2 regions of the Enterobacter sp. R4-368 genome follow, and region 2 is predicted to be linked to the other one. Evidence: riboswitches for the same ligand, from Rfam matches in the RefSeq annotation. Region 2 holds a riboswitch; the other holds the start of a gene.
The links. Region 2 has a riboswitch for cobalamin ahead of H650_RS05090 (cobyrinic acid a,c-diamide synthase CobB). Riboswitches for the same ligand answer to the same signal wherever they lie in the genome.
Positions count from the first base shown of each region.

Region 1: it holds a riboswitch for cobalamin, as region 2 does, so the genes downstream of both, btuB (TonB-dependent vitamin B12 receptor BtuB) here and H650_RS05090 (cobyrinic acid a,c-diamide synthase CobB) in region 2, are expected to answer to the same signal.

Region 1 covers NC_021500.1:3,146,025-3,154,474, forward strand. The annotation lists gene argH (argininosuccinate lyase) at 1-155, shown strand, start outside; gene oxyR (DNA-binding transcriptional regulator OxyR) at 417-1,334, shown strand; gene sthA (Si-specific NAD(P)(+) transhydrogenase) at 1,317-2,717, opposite strand; gene fabR (HTH-type transcriptional repressor FabR) at 2,914-3,558, shown strand; gene H650_RS14840 (YijD family membrane protein) at 3,562-3,921, shown strand; gene H650_RS14845 (cupin domain-containing protein) at 4,164-4,613, shown strand; gene trmA (tRNA (uridine(54)-C5)-methyltransferase TrmA) at 4,880-5,986, opposite strand; cobalamin riboswitch at 6,104-6,275, shown strand; gene btuB (TonB-dependent vitamin B12 receptor BtuB) at 6,341-8,191, shown strand; gene murI (glutamate racemase) at 8,136-8,450, shown strand, end outside.
Region 2 covers NC_021500.1:1,075,701-1,084,150, forward strand. The annotation lists gene H650_RS05070 (cobalt-precorrin-7 (C(5))-methyltransferase) at 1-574, opposite strand, end outside; gene cbiD (cobalt-precorrin-5B (C(1))-methyltransferase CbiD) at 568-1,707, opposite strand; gene H650_RS05080 (cobalt-precorrin-8 methylmutase) at 1,707-2,336, opposite strand; gene cbiB (adenosylcobinamide-phosphate synthase CbiB) at 2,348-3,304, opposite strand; gene H650_RS05090 (cobyrinic acid a,c-diamide synthase CobB) at 3,301-4,674, opposite strand; cobalamin riboswitch at 4,774-4,955, opposite strand; gene H650_RS05095 (GHMP family kinase ATP-binding protein) at 5,398-6,264, shown strand; gene H650_RS05100 (DUF496 family protein) at 6,290-6,625, opposite strand; gene H650_RS05105 (FUSC family protein) at 6,792-7,850, opposite strand; gene sbmC (DNA gyrase inhibitor SbmC) at 7,977-8,450, opposite strand.

The DNA.
Region 1 (8,450 bases), 2.1 Mb from region 2:
TTGCCGATCTGCAAAAATTCAGCGATGTGATTGGCGATGATGTTTATCCCATTCTGTCACTGCAATCCTGCCTTGATAAACGTGCGGCGAAAGGCGGCGTGTCACCGGTGCAGGTCGCGCAGGCCATTGCGGATGCGAAGGCGCGGTTGGTGTAAGCACGTTACAGTTTGCAAACAGGAGCCTGGCGTTACGCCGGGCTTTTTTATGCAAAAAAATGCGGACGCTAAGGTCCGCAAAACGTTCACGTTGGCTTTAGTTGTTCAGAGAGAAACAGAGGATAGTTGCCTCATCACGGGTCAAGCTGAGGTGCCGCTTCGTTTCTGGTGCTAATTATTGAACAGAATGCTTGATAGGGATAATCGTTCGTTGCTATGCTATCTATCGCCATGAACTATCGTGGCGACGGAGGATGAATAATGAATATTCGTGATCTTGAGTACCTGGTGGCGTTAGCCGAACACCGCCATTTTCGCCGTGCAGCCGATTCTTGCCACGTCAGCCAGCCCACGCTGAGCGGGCAGATCCGTAAACTGGAAGATGAACTTGGCGTAATGCTGCTGGAGCGTACCAGCCGCAAAGTGCTGTTCACCCAGGCGGGTTTGTTGCTGGTAGATCAGGCGCGCACTGTGCTGCGCGAGGTCAAAGTGCTGAAGGAAATGGCAAGCCAGCAGGGGGAAACGATGTCCGGCCCGCTGCATATTGGCCTGATCCCAACCGTTGGACCTTACCTGTTGCCGCACATCATTCCGCTGTTGCACCAGACTTTCCCGAAACTGGAAATGTATCTGCATGAAGCGCAGACGCATCAACTTCTGGCGCAACTGGACAGCGGCAAGCTCGACTGCGCGATCCTCGCGCTGGTGAAAGAGAGCGAAGCCTTTATTGAGGTGCCGCTGTACGATGAGCCAATGATGCTGGCGATTTATGAAGATCATCCGTGGGCGAACCGCGAATGTGTGCCGATGGCTGACCTGGCGGGCGAAAAGCTGCTGATGCTGGAAGACGGGCACTGCCTGCGCGACCAGGCGATGGGCTTCTGCTTTGAGGCGGGTGCGGACGAAGATACCCATTTCCGTGCGACCAGCCTGGAAACGCTGCGCAATATGGTCGCCGCCGGGAGTGGCATCACGTTGCTGCCTGCGCTTTCCGTTCCGCGCGAGCGTAAACGCGATGGCGTGGTGTATCTGCCGTGCATCAAACCTGAACCGAAACGCACGGTTGGGCTGGTGTATCGCCCGGGTTCGCCGCTGCGCAGCCGCTATGAGCAGCTGGCAGAGGCCATCCGTGGTGCGATGGATGGCCATTTCGACACAGCGTTAAAACAGGCGGTTTAAGCCGTTTAATGCCGCTACCCGGTAGGCTTCCGCCATTGTCGGGTAGTTAAAAGTGGTGTTAACGAAGTACTCAATGGTGTTACCGCCACCTTTCTGCTCCATAATCGCCTGGCCGATATGAATAATTTCGGCCGCGCGCTCGCCAAAGCAGTGAATTCCCAAAATCTCTTTCGTTTCGCGGTGGAACAGGATCTTCAGCGTACCGACATTCATGCCGACAATCTGCGCCCGCGCCAGGTGTTTAAACTGCGCGCGACCCACTTCATACGGCACTTTCATGGCCGTGAGCTGCTGTTCGGTTTTGCCCACGGAACTGATCTCCGGAATGGTATAAATCCCGGTCGGAATATCTTCAATCAGATGCGCCGTGGCTTCGCCTTTGACCATCGCCTGCGCGGCAATGCGCCCCTGATCGTAAGCCGCTGATGCCAGGCTGGGGTAGCCAATCACATCGCCTACCGCATAGACGTGCGGCAGCGCGGTCTGGTACATGCTGTTAACCTTCAACTGACCGCGTCCGTCCGCTTCAAGGCCAATATTCGCCAGTTGCAGGCTGTCGGTGTTCCCGGTACGGCCGTTGGCGTAGAGCAGGCAGTCGGCTTTCAGTTTTTTGCCGGATTTCAGGTGCATAATCACCCCGTCATCCAGCGGCTCGATGCGCTCGTACTCTTCGTTATGGCGGATAACGACGCCGCTATTCCAGAAGTGATAAGAGAGTGAGTCCGACATCTCCTGATCAAGGAACGCCAGCAGGCGATCGCGGGTGTTAATCAGATCCACTTTGACGTTCATACCGCGGAAGATCGACGCATATTCGCAACCGATCACCCCCGCGCCGTAGATGATCACATGGCGGGGCTCGTGGTGCATATCGAGGATCGAGTCGCTGTCGTAAACACGGGGATGGGCAAAATCGACATCGGCCGGACGGTAGGGGCGTGAGCCGCAGGCGATAACAAATTTTTCGGCGGTGATGGTTTCGACAGTGCCGTCGTGGCACTCCAGCGCCAGTGTGTGGTCATCAATAAAATGGGCGTTGCCTTCTAAAATTTCGCAGCGGTTACGCTCATAAAAGCCCTGACGCATGCGCGTTTGCTGATTAATCACGCTTTCAGCATGGTTCAGGATATCGGCGAAAGAGGAGCGGAGAAGGCGGGTGTGGTCACTGTAGAGCGGGTTTTGGTTGAATTCGATAATACGGCTAACGGCGTGGCGCAACGCTTTTGAGGGGATAGTGCCCCAGTGCGTACAGCCGCCGCCGACATTGTGGTAACGCTCAATAACCGCGACCCGTGCTCCTTGTTTAACCAGGCCCATGGCTGCGCCTTCGCCGCCGGGGCCGGAGCCTATTACTATTGCATCATAATCGTAGGAATGTGGCATGGTAAGGCTTACCTGTTCTTATACATAAAAGCAACATAATACTAACATCAAAGCGGCGGTAACCCAATTATCGTTGTGCTCTTTTGCCACGAAAAAGAAGAAACTGCGCGTAAACAATCAGTCACAATCCAGTACAATCGGATCGGATTTATTCTCTGGTATAGTGCCAGCGGGCCCCTGGAAGGATTCAAACATCGTGATGGGTGTAAGAGCGCAACAAAAAGAGAGAACGCGGCGTTCGCTGATCGAAGCCGCATTTAGCCAACTCAGCGCGGAGCGCAGCTTCGCCAGCCTGAGCCTGCGGGAAGTCGCCCGTGAGGCAGGTATTGCGCCAACGTCTTTTTATCGTCATTTCCGGGATGTGGATGAACTCGGTCTGACCATGGTGGATGAAAGCGGGTTAATGCTGCGCCAGTTGATGCGCCAGGCGCGTCAGCGTATTGCGAAAGGCGGTAGCGTTATCCGCACATCAGTTTCCACATTTATGGAATTTATCGGCAATAATCCCAACGCTTTTCAGCTCCTGTTGCGGGAACGCTCCGGAACGTCCGCAGCCTTTCGTGCGGCGGTGGCGCGTGAGATCCAACATTTTATTGCGGAACTTGCCGACTACCTTGAACTCGAAAACCATATGCCGCGAGCGTTCACTGAAGCGCAAGCCGAAGCGATGGTGACGATTGTCTTCAACGCCGGCGCTGAAGCGCTGGATGTGGGGGCGGAACAACGCAGGCAACTAGAAGAGCGACTGGTACTACAATTGCGCATGATTTCAAAAGGCGCGTATTACTGGTATCGCCGTGAACAGGAAAAACTGGCGCATCAACCGACGAGTGAAGGATGAGTAATGAAACAGTCTGGTCAAGATAAAGGTACGTTGCTGCTGGCGCTCATCGCTGGCTTATCGATTAACGGTACGTTCTCCGCCGTGTTCAGCTCGATTGTACCGTTTTCAATATTCCCGATTATCTCGCTGGTGCTGACGGTGTATTGTCTGCATCAGCGCTATCAAAATCGCACGATGCCGGTGGGTCTGCCTGGCCTTGCCGCCGCGTGTTTTATCCTCGGTGTGCTGATTTACAGTACGGTGGTGCGCGCCGAGTATCCGGATATCGGTTCTAACTTCCTGCCTGCCGTTTTGTCGGTGGTGCTGGTTTTCTGGATTGGTTTTCGTCTGCGCGATCGCAAACACGAAGCCTCTGAATAAGCATTATCCCTTCTCCCTGCGAGAGGGGATTTTCATCCCCAATGAATCAAGCGTTGGGAATTATTCATTCCTTTTTTCTGCGCTTGCGAAATAATTCCCTGCCAGAATCCATCAATAATTTATTAATTAAAAAAATCTACGGTAAAACGCATTTCATCTGATGTACTAATCCGGCATTTTATTCGGTTGCCTGACGATCGCTTGATCCAGGTGGCAGGTTAAAATTAACTCTGGACATCCTCATGAAAAAAATAACACAACTTCTGTTAGCCACGGCCGGTTTAGTTATTTCGGTCGCCGCTTTCGCGGATACAATAAAAACGAATGAGAGCGAGCACCGTATTCCGGCGATAAAGCTCATTAATACGCCGGATAACCACTCGGCGTTTATTAAAGGTTCTGTTCCCTCGCTGGCGAAGCTCTCTTCGCAAAATCTCTACTTCAGCAATACATTCGAAGAGTGGCAGAAAGGGGTACATCCGGCACCGAAGAAGCAATACGTGGTGACGATGAAAGGCAAACTTAAGTTCAGGGTAAGCGATGGCTCAACCTTCATCATCGAACCCGGCACGGTTCTGCTTGCGGCAGACACGACGGGCGAAGGTCACAGCTGGGATATTGTCGACGGTAAAGAGTGGGTTCGCGTTTATATTCCGGTGGGCGATGATGACCACTTTATTGCCGATAAATAACCAGTGAACTGCATTATTTATCAGCCCTGTTTCGTGCGGGGCTGATCGCTTAATACTAGGAACAAATATCCCTGGTGATATAAATACCGCATCAGAACATTCACAAGCCATTATAAAAGAATGTTAGCGCGATCACGTTCCGCAATGGTCATTGTTCTGATAAATAAATAGTTGCATGCAGCAGTCATTTGCGTCTCACCGCTATTATTCGGCTGGCCTGATTGACAGGCCAGCCGTTAAACGGAATTGCCGGGTTTTATATAGCGCTATTTATTTTTACGCGTAAGCAGTACGCCGCACTCCATATGGTGCGTATACGGGAATTGATCGAACAGCGCCAGACGTGAAATATCGTGTGTCTGGCTCAATGCTTCCAGGTTTTTACACAGCGTTTCCGGGTTGCAGGAGATATACAGAATACGCGGATAGGCCTGCACCATTTTCTCGGTTTCCGCATCCAGCCCGCTGCGCGGTGGATCGACGAAAATCGTTTCGCACTGGTAGCTCGCAAGATCGATACCCTGCAAGCGGTTAAAAGCGCGCACGCCATTCATCGCCTGCGTAAATTCTTCGGCGGACATGCGGATAATCTGCACGTTATCAATGTGGTTAGCCGCGATATTGTATTGCGCTGCCGCCACGGACGGTTTGGCGATTTCGGTTGCCAGCACGCGATCGAAATTGCGTGCCAGCGCCAGCGAGAAGTTGCCATTGCCGCAATACAGCTCCAGCAGATCGCCCGTTGAATCGCGCGTGACATCAAGCGCCCATTCCAGCATTTGGATATTCATCGCGGCGTTAGGCTGCGTAAAGCTGTTCTCTACCTGGCGGTAGATCATCTCTCTGCCACCGACCGGCAGACGCTCATCGACAAAATCCTGATCCAGCTCGATTTTAGTTTTGGTCGCACGGCCAATTAACTGCACATTCAGATTCCGGGCGCGCAGTGCGTCACGCAGGTGCGCGGCTTCTGCCTGCCATTCATCATCCAGCTTTTTGTGATAGAGCAGAGTGACAATCGCCTGGTTGCTCATGGTGCTCAGGTAATCAATCTGGAACAGTTTATGACGCAGTGTTTTATTGCCGCGTACCGCCTCGATCATCACCGTCATTAATTGGTTAATCAGCTCGCTTGCCGCCGGGAAGCTGTCCACGCGGATCCGCGATTTCGTCTGCTGATCGAAAATGATGTGGTAGAGATCGTCGCCGTCATGCCAGATGCGGAATTCGGCGCGCATACGGTAATGGCTGACCGGTGAGCGGAACACCTCCGGAAGCGGCGCGGAAAAAGGCGTCATCATTGATTGCAGACGCACCACTTTTTCGGCCAGCTGGGCTTCGTACTGTTCTGTCGGCAGGTGTTCGGGGGTCATCATGCTTCCTGAGTGATTAAGAATAACGCGGGGATTGTAGGCATTGCTCAGGCGATGTCCAGCCCCGGATGTGAGCTAAATAGTCAGTTAGCAGTCTGGACATCCATATGTTACAGAATGTAGCATCCTTGTTCCGGTCCTGTGAGTTAAAAGGGAACCCAGTGAGAATCTGGGGCTGACGCGCAGCGGTAAGGATCAAGGTGAGAGAGCAGACACTGCCTGTTGGGTGGGAAGTCGCTTTCTTGATGTACCTCCAAGCCCGAAGACCTGCCGGTATACGTCGCATCTGGTGACATCATCGCGTGCTATTGATGGAACCTGCGGCATCCTTACTCTTTTGTGGATGCTTTCACAATGATTAAAAAAGCTTCGCTGCTGACGGCGCTCTCCGTCACAGCTTTTTCCGGCTGGGCGCAAGATAGCAGCTCAGACACTTTGGTGGTGACAGCAAATCGTTTTCAACAACCGGCTAAGACGGTGCTTGCACCAACTGAAGTGGTGACGCGTGAGGACATCGATCGCTGGCAGTCGCGCTCACTGGTTGATGTGCTGCGTCGCCTGCCTGGAGTTGATATCGCGCAAAACGGCGGATTAGGCCAGACCGCTTCGGTTTATGTGCGGGGTACAGAAGCGAAACACCTGCTGCTGCTGATTGATGGCGTACCGGTTGCGCGCTCAGGGATTTCCAACGATCCCGAGCTGAATCAAATCCCGCTCTCTTTAGTGCAACGTGTTGAATATATTCGCGGGCCGCGCTCTGCCGTGTATGGCTCCGGGGCGATTGGCGGCGTGGTTAACGTCATTACCATGACCGGCAATGAGAAATCACAAATCAATGCCGGCGTAGGCTCGAAAGGCTATCAGACCTACGACGGTACGCTGCGCCAGCGCTTTGGCGACACCGTGGCGACGGCGGCGGGTTCTTATACCAGCACACGCGGTTTTAATGTGCAGCCCGGTTCAACCTGGGATCATGACAGTGATCGCGATGGTTATCGCAACAAAACGTTCTGGGGCAGCCTGCAGCACAAGTTCAACGATAACGTCGACGGTTTCTTTCGCGGCTACAACTTTAGCAATAACGTGGATTACGATCTTGGCAGCCCACCGTTCGCGCCAGACTATAGCGCCGATGAGCGTCAACTGTTTGTGCAGGGTTGGGATACCGGACTGAATTTCGCCGAGGGGATCTATTCGTCCCAGTTGCTGGCCAGCTACCAGAAAAGCAAAGACTACAACTACAGCAGCATTTATGGCCGTTATAACGACGGCACCACGCTGGATGATATGGAGCAGCGATACATTCAGTGGGGTAACAACGTTGATGTCGGCAAAGGTTCTGTTGGCGCGGGCGTAGACTGGAAACAAGAGCGGCTGGTTTCATCGAATAAAACGACGCGCGATGCTTATGAGCGTGAGAATACGGGCTTGTACCTGAACGGGATGCAGCAGTTCGGCGATGTCACGCTGGAAGCCTCGGGCCGTGAAGATAAAGATGACGAGTTCGGCTGGCATGGTACCTGGCAGACCGCTGCCGGCTGGGAGTTCGTTGAAAACTACCGTCTGACCGTCTCTTATGGCACTGGCTTCCTGGCGCCTTCTTTAGGCCAGCAGTTTGGTGCGAAGCGTTTTGGCATTGCTTCCAACCCGAACCTGAAACCGGAAGAGTCCAGACAGTGGGAAGCGGGTGTTGAAGGCTTAACCGGCCCGCTGGACTGGCGTTTGTCTGCCTATCGCTATGAGATTGAAAACCTGATCACCTATAGCAATACGGCTTACTACAACATCAACTCTGCCACTATTAAAGGCGTTGAGTGGACGGGCAGCGTAGATACCGGCATTTTCTCGCATCGCGTGACGCTGCAATACATTGATCCGCGTGATGATGAAACCAATGAAGTGCTGCCGCGTCGTGCGAAGCGTCAGGCGAAGTACCAGCTTGACTGGTCCGTATTGAATGTCGATATGGATCTGGCCTGGGAGTACTTCGGTAAGCGCTATGACAACCGCACGTCAACCTATAATCCTGAGCAACGTATTTTGCCAAGTTATAGTACGGTTGATTTTTCTGCCTCATATCCTGTGACCTCTCATTTAACAGTTCGTGGTAAAATCGCCAACCTGTTCGATAAAGAGTACGAGACAGCATATGGCTACCAAACTGCAGGACGGGAATACACCTTGTCTGGCAGCTACACCTTCTGACGCACGTCCCACCGTGCTGGTGTTTGACTCCGGCGTCGGTGGGTTATCCGTTTATGATGAGATCCGGCATCTCCTGCCGGATCTGCATTACATCTACGCGTTTGACAATGTCGCTTTCCCCTATGGTGAGAAAAGCGAAGCGTTTATTGTTGAGCGCGTTGTCGAAATCGTCGCCGCCGTTCAGGCCCAATACCCCCTCGCACTGGCCGTTATTGCCTGTAATACGGCGAGCACCGTATCTTTGCCCGCGCTGCGGGAG
Region 2 (8,450 bases):
TTTCGTAATGCGCCTGCACATCCGCAGGGCGCAGCCAGTGGATACGTTCATTGTCCATACCGAGGTTTTCGCCAATCACCAGCCAGCGCTTTTCTGCCCCGCGCGAAATCAGCGCATCGGCAATGGCTTTTGGCCCGCAGCGGGCATCGGTCACCATCGCGACCTTGCTGGCACGCGCCAGGGCATCGAAATCGACATCGCGCCCGTGGCTGCTGGTCAGCCAGATATCGTTCATATCAATACCGGTGCGCGAGCAGAGGTACTGCGCGGCGCTGATGCCGGGAATAATGCGCAACTGTTCGATACCAAAATGCGCCACCAGCCGCGTGCCGATGCCGTAAAACAACGGGTCGCCGGAGGCCAGCACCACGACATTGCGCGCGGCGTGTTTTTCCAGCCACGCCAGCAAAGCCGGGATATCGGCATCCAGCGCCCGCCGTTGCCCGGCAAAATCGGGGAACTGCGCCAGGTGGCGGTTACCGCCAACCAGCACTTCAGCCTGCGCCACCGCCTCCTGCGCCTGCGGCGTCATCAGCGCCAGATTGCCCGGCCCCATTCCGGCAACGGTCAACATCTGAGATCCCTCGCAATTTTTTCAACCGGACGGTTCGCGCCCAGCACGTTGTTATCAAAGGAGAACATCACGGCATCGCACTGCGGCGGGTTGTTTGTAAAGCGCAGCATCTGTTCGATACGCTGACAGATTCGGGTTGCCAGGTGATCGTAAAGGTGGCTGAACCCGGCGGCGTCGATGTGTTCCATTGCCGCTTCGGTGGTATCGCACTCGCTCACCGCCAGCAGCAGCGCGTGCGGCGCACCGAGCAGCGCCAGATGTGCGACCAGCGTTTCCATGCGCGCATCCGCGATATGGCTGTGGGTGTGAAAGATCCCGGCGGCGATTTTCACCAGCTTGCCAGGGTGACCGACCAGCACGATATGCCGGAAACCGAGGCGCACCGCCTCTTCCAGCATGTAGCCGACAAAGTTACTCATGGTGACCACAAGTTCGCCCGATACGCCCAGATGTTCGCGCACAAAACGCTCGCCGTGGTTGCCGGGCACCAGGATCACCCGATCCATCCCGGCGGCGCGTTTTAACTCCAGCTCCAGCGCCAGCGCGCGTTTCCAGCTCTCTTCTGACATCGGCGTGACAATGCCGGTGGTGCCAATAATTGAAATGCCGCCAAGAATACCAAGCCTGCCGTTGTAGGTTTTCTTCGCCCGCGCTTCCCCTTCCGGGGCAAAAATTTCCACCTCGGCGCCGCGCGTCGGGCCAATCACTTCACGCACAGCGGCTTCGATAGTCTGGCGCGGCGTGCGGTTGATGGCCGCCTCTCCGACCGCCAGGCCAATGCCTTTGCGGGTCACCGTGCCGATGCCTTCGCCGCCGCGCAGGATGATCTCCCCCTCATCATTGAGCGTGACGCGGGCAAAAATCAGCATGCCGTGCGTGGCATCGACGTCATCGCCGCCGTCTTTGCGAATCGCGGCGACAGCCTGAAGCCCCTCCACATGCGGGCATTCGACGTTCAGGCGCAGCGTGACACCCGATGGCGTGACAATCGACACCTGGTGAATAAGGTGCTGGCGCAGCACCATCAGCGCTGCCACTTTCGCTGCCGCCGTCGCACAGGAGCCGGTGGTATAGCCTTTGCGCAGCGCTTTTCCGTTGTGCCACACCGGATCGTCGAACGCCTGTTCGCTCATTACGCCTCCCGCAGGCTGTAAAGCAATGCGTTAACGATCGCCGCCGCCACGTTGCTACCGCCTTTGCGCCCGCGAGCGGCAATACCCGGTAAACCGCTCGCCACCAGCGCCTCTTTCGATTCTGCCGCGCCGACAAACCCGACCGGCACACCGACCACGCCGCTTACCGGCGCGTTATGTTCCAGCAGGCGAAACAGCGCGGTGGGCGCATTACCGAAGACAAAGACTTTGCCGCCCTCTTCGCCCAGCGCCAGATCAACCGCCGCCATCGAACGGGTGATACCGTCGGCTTTGGCGCGGCGCACCACGCGCGGATCGGAGATATAGCACCGCACTTCGCCGCCGAACTGCGCCAGCAGTGTTTTGTTGATGCCGGAAAGCGCCATGGTGGTATCGGTGTAGAGCGTGCAACCCTGTCTAATCGCGGAACACAGGCTTTCCAGCGCGTCAGAGGAGAACCATAAGATATCGAGCCAGTCGAAATCCGCTGTGGTGTGAATGACCCGTTTGATCACCGCTTCATGTAGTGGGCTGGCAAAGCGGTAATCGGGACGCGTCTCGTTGATGATGTCGTCGATAATGACAAAACTTTTGGCTTCAATAGCCTGCGGTTGCTGCAAATAATCCATCTTTTCCATCCTCAGGCTCCCATCCACACAAAACGCACCAGTGCAAACAGCACCAGCGCCAGCGTCGAGGCCAGCCACATCATCCGGATGGCTCGCCCGATGTCATCCACGTCGATGGCGCGGGTGTCATCGCCAATCCAGGGTTTGTCGACACGTTGGCCGAAGTAGTCATTTGGCCCGCCAAGGCGCACGCCGAGCGCCCCCGCCACGGTGCCTTCTGGCCAGGCGCAGTTCGGGCTGCTGTGATTGTTCCGATCACGAAAACCAATACGCAACGCGGCGCGGGCATTCTGGCGGCAGCAGCAGGCGGCGACGCTCAGCAGCAGCCAGCTCAGGCGTGCCGGGATAAAATTGGCGACATCATCCAGCCGGGCGCTGACCATGCCGATGGCGCGGTACTTTTCATGTTTGTAGCCGACCATCGAATCCAGCGTATTGACCGCTTTATAGGCTATCGCCAGCGGCGCGCCGCCGAGCAGTAAAAAGAACAGCGGGGCAATCACTCCATCGACGGTGTTCTCGGCGACCGTTTCCACCACCGCGCGGGTGATTTGCGGCGGCTGCAACTGGCGGGTATCGCGCCCGACGATCCATGAGAGTTTTTCGCGGCTTTGCGCCAGAAGCCCTTCGCGCAGCGGTTTTTCCACTTCACGCGCCATGTCTGCCAGACAGCGGGTGGCGAGCGTGGTGAAAATCATCCACACCTCAACGCACCAGCCGAGCCACGGGTGAATGGCGCTCGCCAGCGCCAGCACGCCCCAGGCCAGACTCCAGCTCACGCCGACCACCACCAGCCACATCACACCGCCGCCCACGCGCAGCGCGTTATCGCTATGGCAACAACGCCGCACGATGCTTTGCAGCAGGTTGATCAGCGCGCCAATCCAGCGTACCGGATGCGGCCAGTGCGGCGGGTCGCCCAGCAACCGATCGAGTAAAAAGGCCACAGCCCAGGCAAGCAGCGTCATTGCGCGCTCCTTGCGGCGGCAAACCAGTGGTTGAGCATTTGCGGGCGTTGGGCGAAGTGCAGATGCAGGTAGCTGGCGAACGTGTTGCCAACCTGCCAGCCGCCCTGCCAGCGTTTGAGTACTTCGCCGTCGCGGGTTTTATGGCAGTCAAGCACCGCCGCCGTTTGCGCGGTGAAATCCGAGTAGTGAAATTCATGACCGCGCAGGGTTTCACCCGCTGCCGCCAGTAAGGTCTGCTGCGTGGCGCGGGCTTCGCAGTAGCCAAAGCGGGTCAGTTTGCTGCCCATCACGCTAAGACCGGGGATCACATTCGCCATCGGCCACTCCTCGCCGTCCGCATCACGCAGCGCGGTGCCAAGATACATCAGCCCGCCGCACTCGGCGTAGATCGCCACACCGCGCCGATGCGCCGCGCGGATAACCTCCAGCATCGGGGTATTTTCTGATAACGCCCGCGCATGCAGCTCCGGGTAACCGCCGCCCAGCCACAGCATCTGGCATTCCGGCAACTGGCGATCCCGCAGCGGGCTAAAGCGCACAATGCGCACACCTGCACGCTCCAGTAAATCGAGGTTATCGGGGTAGTAAAAATTGAAGGCTTCATCAAAGGCTAATGCCAGCGTCAGCCCTGCAACGACATCCGGCAACGGCGGCATTTGCCCTGCGGGAAGGGTCGTGACCTGGCTGAGCGTCAGCAGTTGGTCGATATCAAGGGTTTGCTCCAGACGCCCGGCAAAATCGTGCCACACCCGCGCTTCCACCACTGATTCACGGGCGGTCACCAGCCCGAGATGGCGCTCCGGCAACGCAACGCCGGGCGTGGTCGGGACATAGCCCAGCACCGGGAGCGCGCAATAGCGTTCAATGGCGTGTTTAAGTAGCTGAAAATGGCTGTCGCTGTTGACCCGGTTCACGATAACGCCGGCAATCGGCAGTTGCGGATCAAAGTGCTGAAAACCCATCACCGTGGCGGCAATGGAGGTCGACACCGCTTTGCCATCAACGAGTAAAATCACCGCAACACCGAGCTGTTTTGCCAGCGCGGCGCTGCTGCAATAATCCGGGTCGGTGCCATAGCCGTCGTACAATCCCATCACCCCTTCAATAACTGCGACATCGCATGCGGCAGCATGATCGCTAAAGAGCGCGTTTAGCGTGGGCTCCGGCAGCATAAAGCTGTCGAGATTGCGGGAGGCAACGCCAGAAACGGCGCTGTGCCAGGCGGTATCGAGGTAATCCGGCCCAACTTTGAACGGCTGAACGCGTAAGCCACGGCGCTTAAAAACAGTGAGCAGCCCCAGCGTGACGGTGGTTTTCCCACAGCCGCTGCCGGTTCCGGCAAGGAGAAAAGCGCTGCGCCGGTTTGACATTCCTGACACCCCATTCCGGGCGGAAAGCTGAAGTCAGGCGCGCGTTTGCCCGGTCTTGCGACCGTTCGCTTCTGAGCAACCCACTTCCCACCGAAGTTGTTGATAATGGCCCATCAGGTCGGTCTTCTGGCTTAGCGTCATCCTCACCCGTCCTTCCCGATCTGGCGATCAGTGGCGTTTTCGGGGTTGTCAGCATCACAGCAGCGGGGGCTGCGGGGGATTTTCACCCCCTTCCCAGCCGCGCAAAAAGCGGCGGCAAAACCTGTTGGCTTATTGCGTCACGGCGCGAAAACAGAGTTCGCGTTCTCATGACATTTCCCCAAAGCGCACTGGATTGCCGCAGGGAAATAAAACTGAAGCAGTTTATCGTCGCGTAAACGCGAGTTTGTTGCGCTATGACAATGTATTGCGTGCCCGTTTTTATCAACACCTGATTTATTCAGCTTTCGCCAACCGATCTTTAGCGCTGAAAACTTCATGCGTAATTCAATACCGTCTCAGGCGGTAAAAAAATAACGGCGCAGCCGGGTGATAGCGCTGACGGAAAAGGCTGTGCACTATCGATCCTGCGAAAATCCTTACCTGCCGAAGGTAAAAGCCATCTGCGAGTGCAATAACAGGGTATGCTTCGTGCCCTGAGGGACATATACCGGCAGTGGTTAACGCTGGCATTCGCGCGGATGAAGTGACACTATCCGGTTTTTATTTTTAAGGGGAAGCACCGTGGCGCAGGCAGCATGTCCCGCATCCTGCGGCGAAATTATCCAGGGCTGGATCCTCGGCGGCGAAAAGCTGGTCTCCTGCCCGGTGGCGTGGTATAGCCACGTCGAAGTCACCACCGGTACGCCGCTTGCCAATGAACGCCCGCTCACCCGCGCGATGCTCAGGCAACTGCTGGCGCACTGGCAACTCCCCGCATCCCTCTCATCGACCCTGCGTATTGACTGCCACTCGACAATTCCGGTGGCGAAAGGCATGGCCAGTAGCACCGCCGATATTGCGGCGACAGCCGTGGCGGCGGCCCGGCACCTCAATCAATCATTGGATGAAAAGACGCTGGCGCAACTTTGCGTGGCGCTGGAGCCGACCGACAGCACCCTGTTTTCAGGCCTGACGCTGTTTGACCACAACACGGCGGCAACGCGCATTCCCTGTGGCGCACTGCCGCCCACCGAGATCCTGCTACTGGAAAGCCCGCTGACGCTAACGACCGCAGATTATCACCGGATGGCGCGCCAGCAGGCGCTGCTGGACAATGCGGAAATACTGGACAGCGCGTGGCAAATGCTACAGCGCGCGTGCGCGCAAAAAGATGCCGCACTGCTCGGCGAAGCCGCAACACTCAGCGCGATGGCCAGCCAGACGCTATTGCCGAAACCTGCGTTCACTACCCTGCTCAACCTGGTGGAGCAGTTCGGTTTATACGGTCTGAACGTGGCGCACAGCGGGAGCGTGGTGGGTTTGTTTCTGGATTCGGCACGTCACGATGTGGGGGCGGTTTGCCGGTTTTTAGCGAAGAGAGAACTGGCGGCGCACTGGCCGAAAAATTATTTATTGAAGATGGTGGCGGGCGGCGTGAAAGAAGGGTGAGAGGCGAACCTCTCACCGCGAGGCATTATTCGGTTTTCGTTTCAGCCGGCTTCAGTTCGCCCATGGTTTTCAGCTTTTTGGAGATGTCGCGACGCTCTTTCGACAGCTCGGCGTTTTTGATGATGTAATCATCTACGCGATCTTCGTAGTCGGTTTTCATGCTGGCGATAATGCCCTGAATGGCTTCAACGCTCATGCCCGGTTTGATGTAATCGCTGAGGTTATCCAGCAGCAGTACGCGCTTCTGGTTATCACGGATCTTCTTCTCAACGTCCTGAATTTCACGCTGCAACTTGTTTTTGCGGCGGAACAGACGCACAAACTCCAGAACGTCCTGGAACGAAGGCTTGGTTGTTTCCATTTTTACACCCCTGATAATGTGAGATTCGGATTCGTTAACGCAACAAGCTTAGAGGCAAACCTACCCAAAGCGGTTGCATATGACAATAATTTTTCCTTTTCCCTATCATAACCACAAATCCAGCTGAATCGAAACAACCAGACTGTGTACAGCGGCTATCTGCCGCTTATTTGCGCAATGCCCGGCAGATCAAATGCGATAACAATTCCAGCTGGCGCGCCAGCTCCAAGCTTAACCAGACATAACCATGAATTGAAGTTTCGGCCAGTGCATCCCCCTGATGCGCGCGGCTTAACTGGCGTAACTCGGTGACAATCTCATTGAGCTTTTCCGTGTTTGCCAGAATCGGCTGCGGGTTGCCTTCATACAACGCGTGGGCAATGGTCAGCAACGTCTGCTGCGTCATCTGCTGCGTTTCACGCAAAGTATTCGCATTGATCATGACAAAATGGCTGGCGCGCGAGCTCCAGTGGGCGTTGATCTGCAATTCCAGCATGCACACCAAATTACGGCTGACGGTCTGGATAGCTTCAAAAATCGCTTTCTGGATATGGGTTTCTTTACTGGCTGGCGTGATTAAGCCGCGCATTTTTACCACGTCATTGAGAATTTTTTGCAGGTGCTTTTCCAGACGCGGTCGCTCCACCAGGTTGCGGGACAAACCCGCCTGATAGACCCGGTTAAACGCCGTGACGTAATTCGCCATCTGAATGCGCCAGTGCAAAAACGCTCGCTGCGGCCAGATGCCGGTGAACAACATGGCCAGCAGCGAGCCAATGATCACATCGCCACTGCGCCACAGCGCCGTATGCATATCCCCGGTCGGCGCGCCGACTACCACTGAGAGCGTCACGCCGATAATCAGCGCCTGATAAGGTTTTTTACCGAGTGCCAGCCAGCCGCATATAAACATCGCAACGGCACACCACACCAGCATCAGCGACAAAGAAATCAGCTCCAGCCTTAACGCTACCAGCCCCAGTGCGGCCCCGAAGATAGTGCCGCCGATACGTTCGAAAGCGCGCGGTACCACATTCCCCCAAAAGGAAATTGGCCCCATCAGCACCACCAGCGTTATTAATGGCCAGGTGCCTTCCGGCACATCCAGCAGGCGGATCAGCAGGAAAGTCAGCACAAAGGCCAGAGCAATGCGCACGCCGTGAACGACGCGATAATGGCGGTAAAGACGAATTTCAAAAGAGCTGAGTGATTTGTCGCGGCGCACGGCCGTTCTCCGGGCTAGTAGTAAAAAGAGGCGCAATTGTAGGATTTTTCAGTGGCAGAGATCACCTTTTAAAACAAAAAAGAGACGCCAGTTTGATCCTGACGTCCCTTTGCGTGCGTTTACAGCTTACAGCGCTTTCGACTCCACCGGAATATACATCTCAATCTCCCAGTAACCGTCGCGCTGCCCGTCGTTGCGATAGATTTCGAAACAGGGTCCGGCCGAAATTTGTAACGCCTGATCGGCGAGCAACTCATCGAAAAAGAGATCCCAGCTTGCTGCAAACTCTTCGTTGTAAACCCGCGCCTGCGCCACCGCGTACTGGCCGCCCGGAACCTCAGTGGTCATCACCCCTTCGCTGTTGGCTGGCACCTGAAACGCAGCGTCAACGGTGATTGCCACATCCGCCCGCAATTTTTCTGCGGGTACTTCATCCGGGTTGTCGTAATAAACGCAAATCCACTCCAGCGGCTGGATCTGCTTGTTATCAACCCACATCGACAGCTGTGCAAATCCCTGTTTAACTTTCTCGTCCCACGGCCCGACCAGATGAAACCCGGCGATACGGCGTTTTTCACACTGCTTGACTGTGTAGCTCAT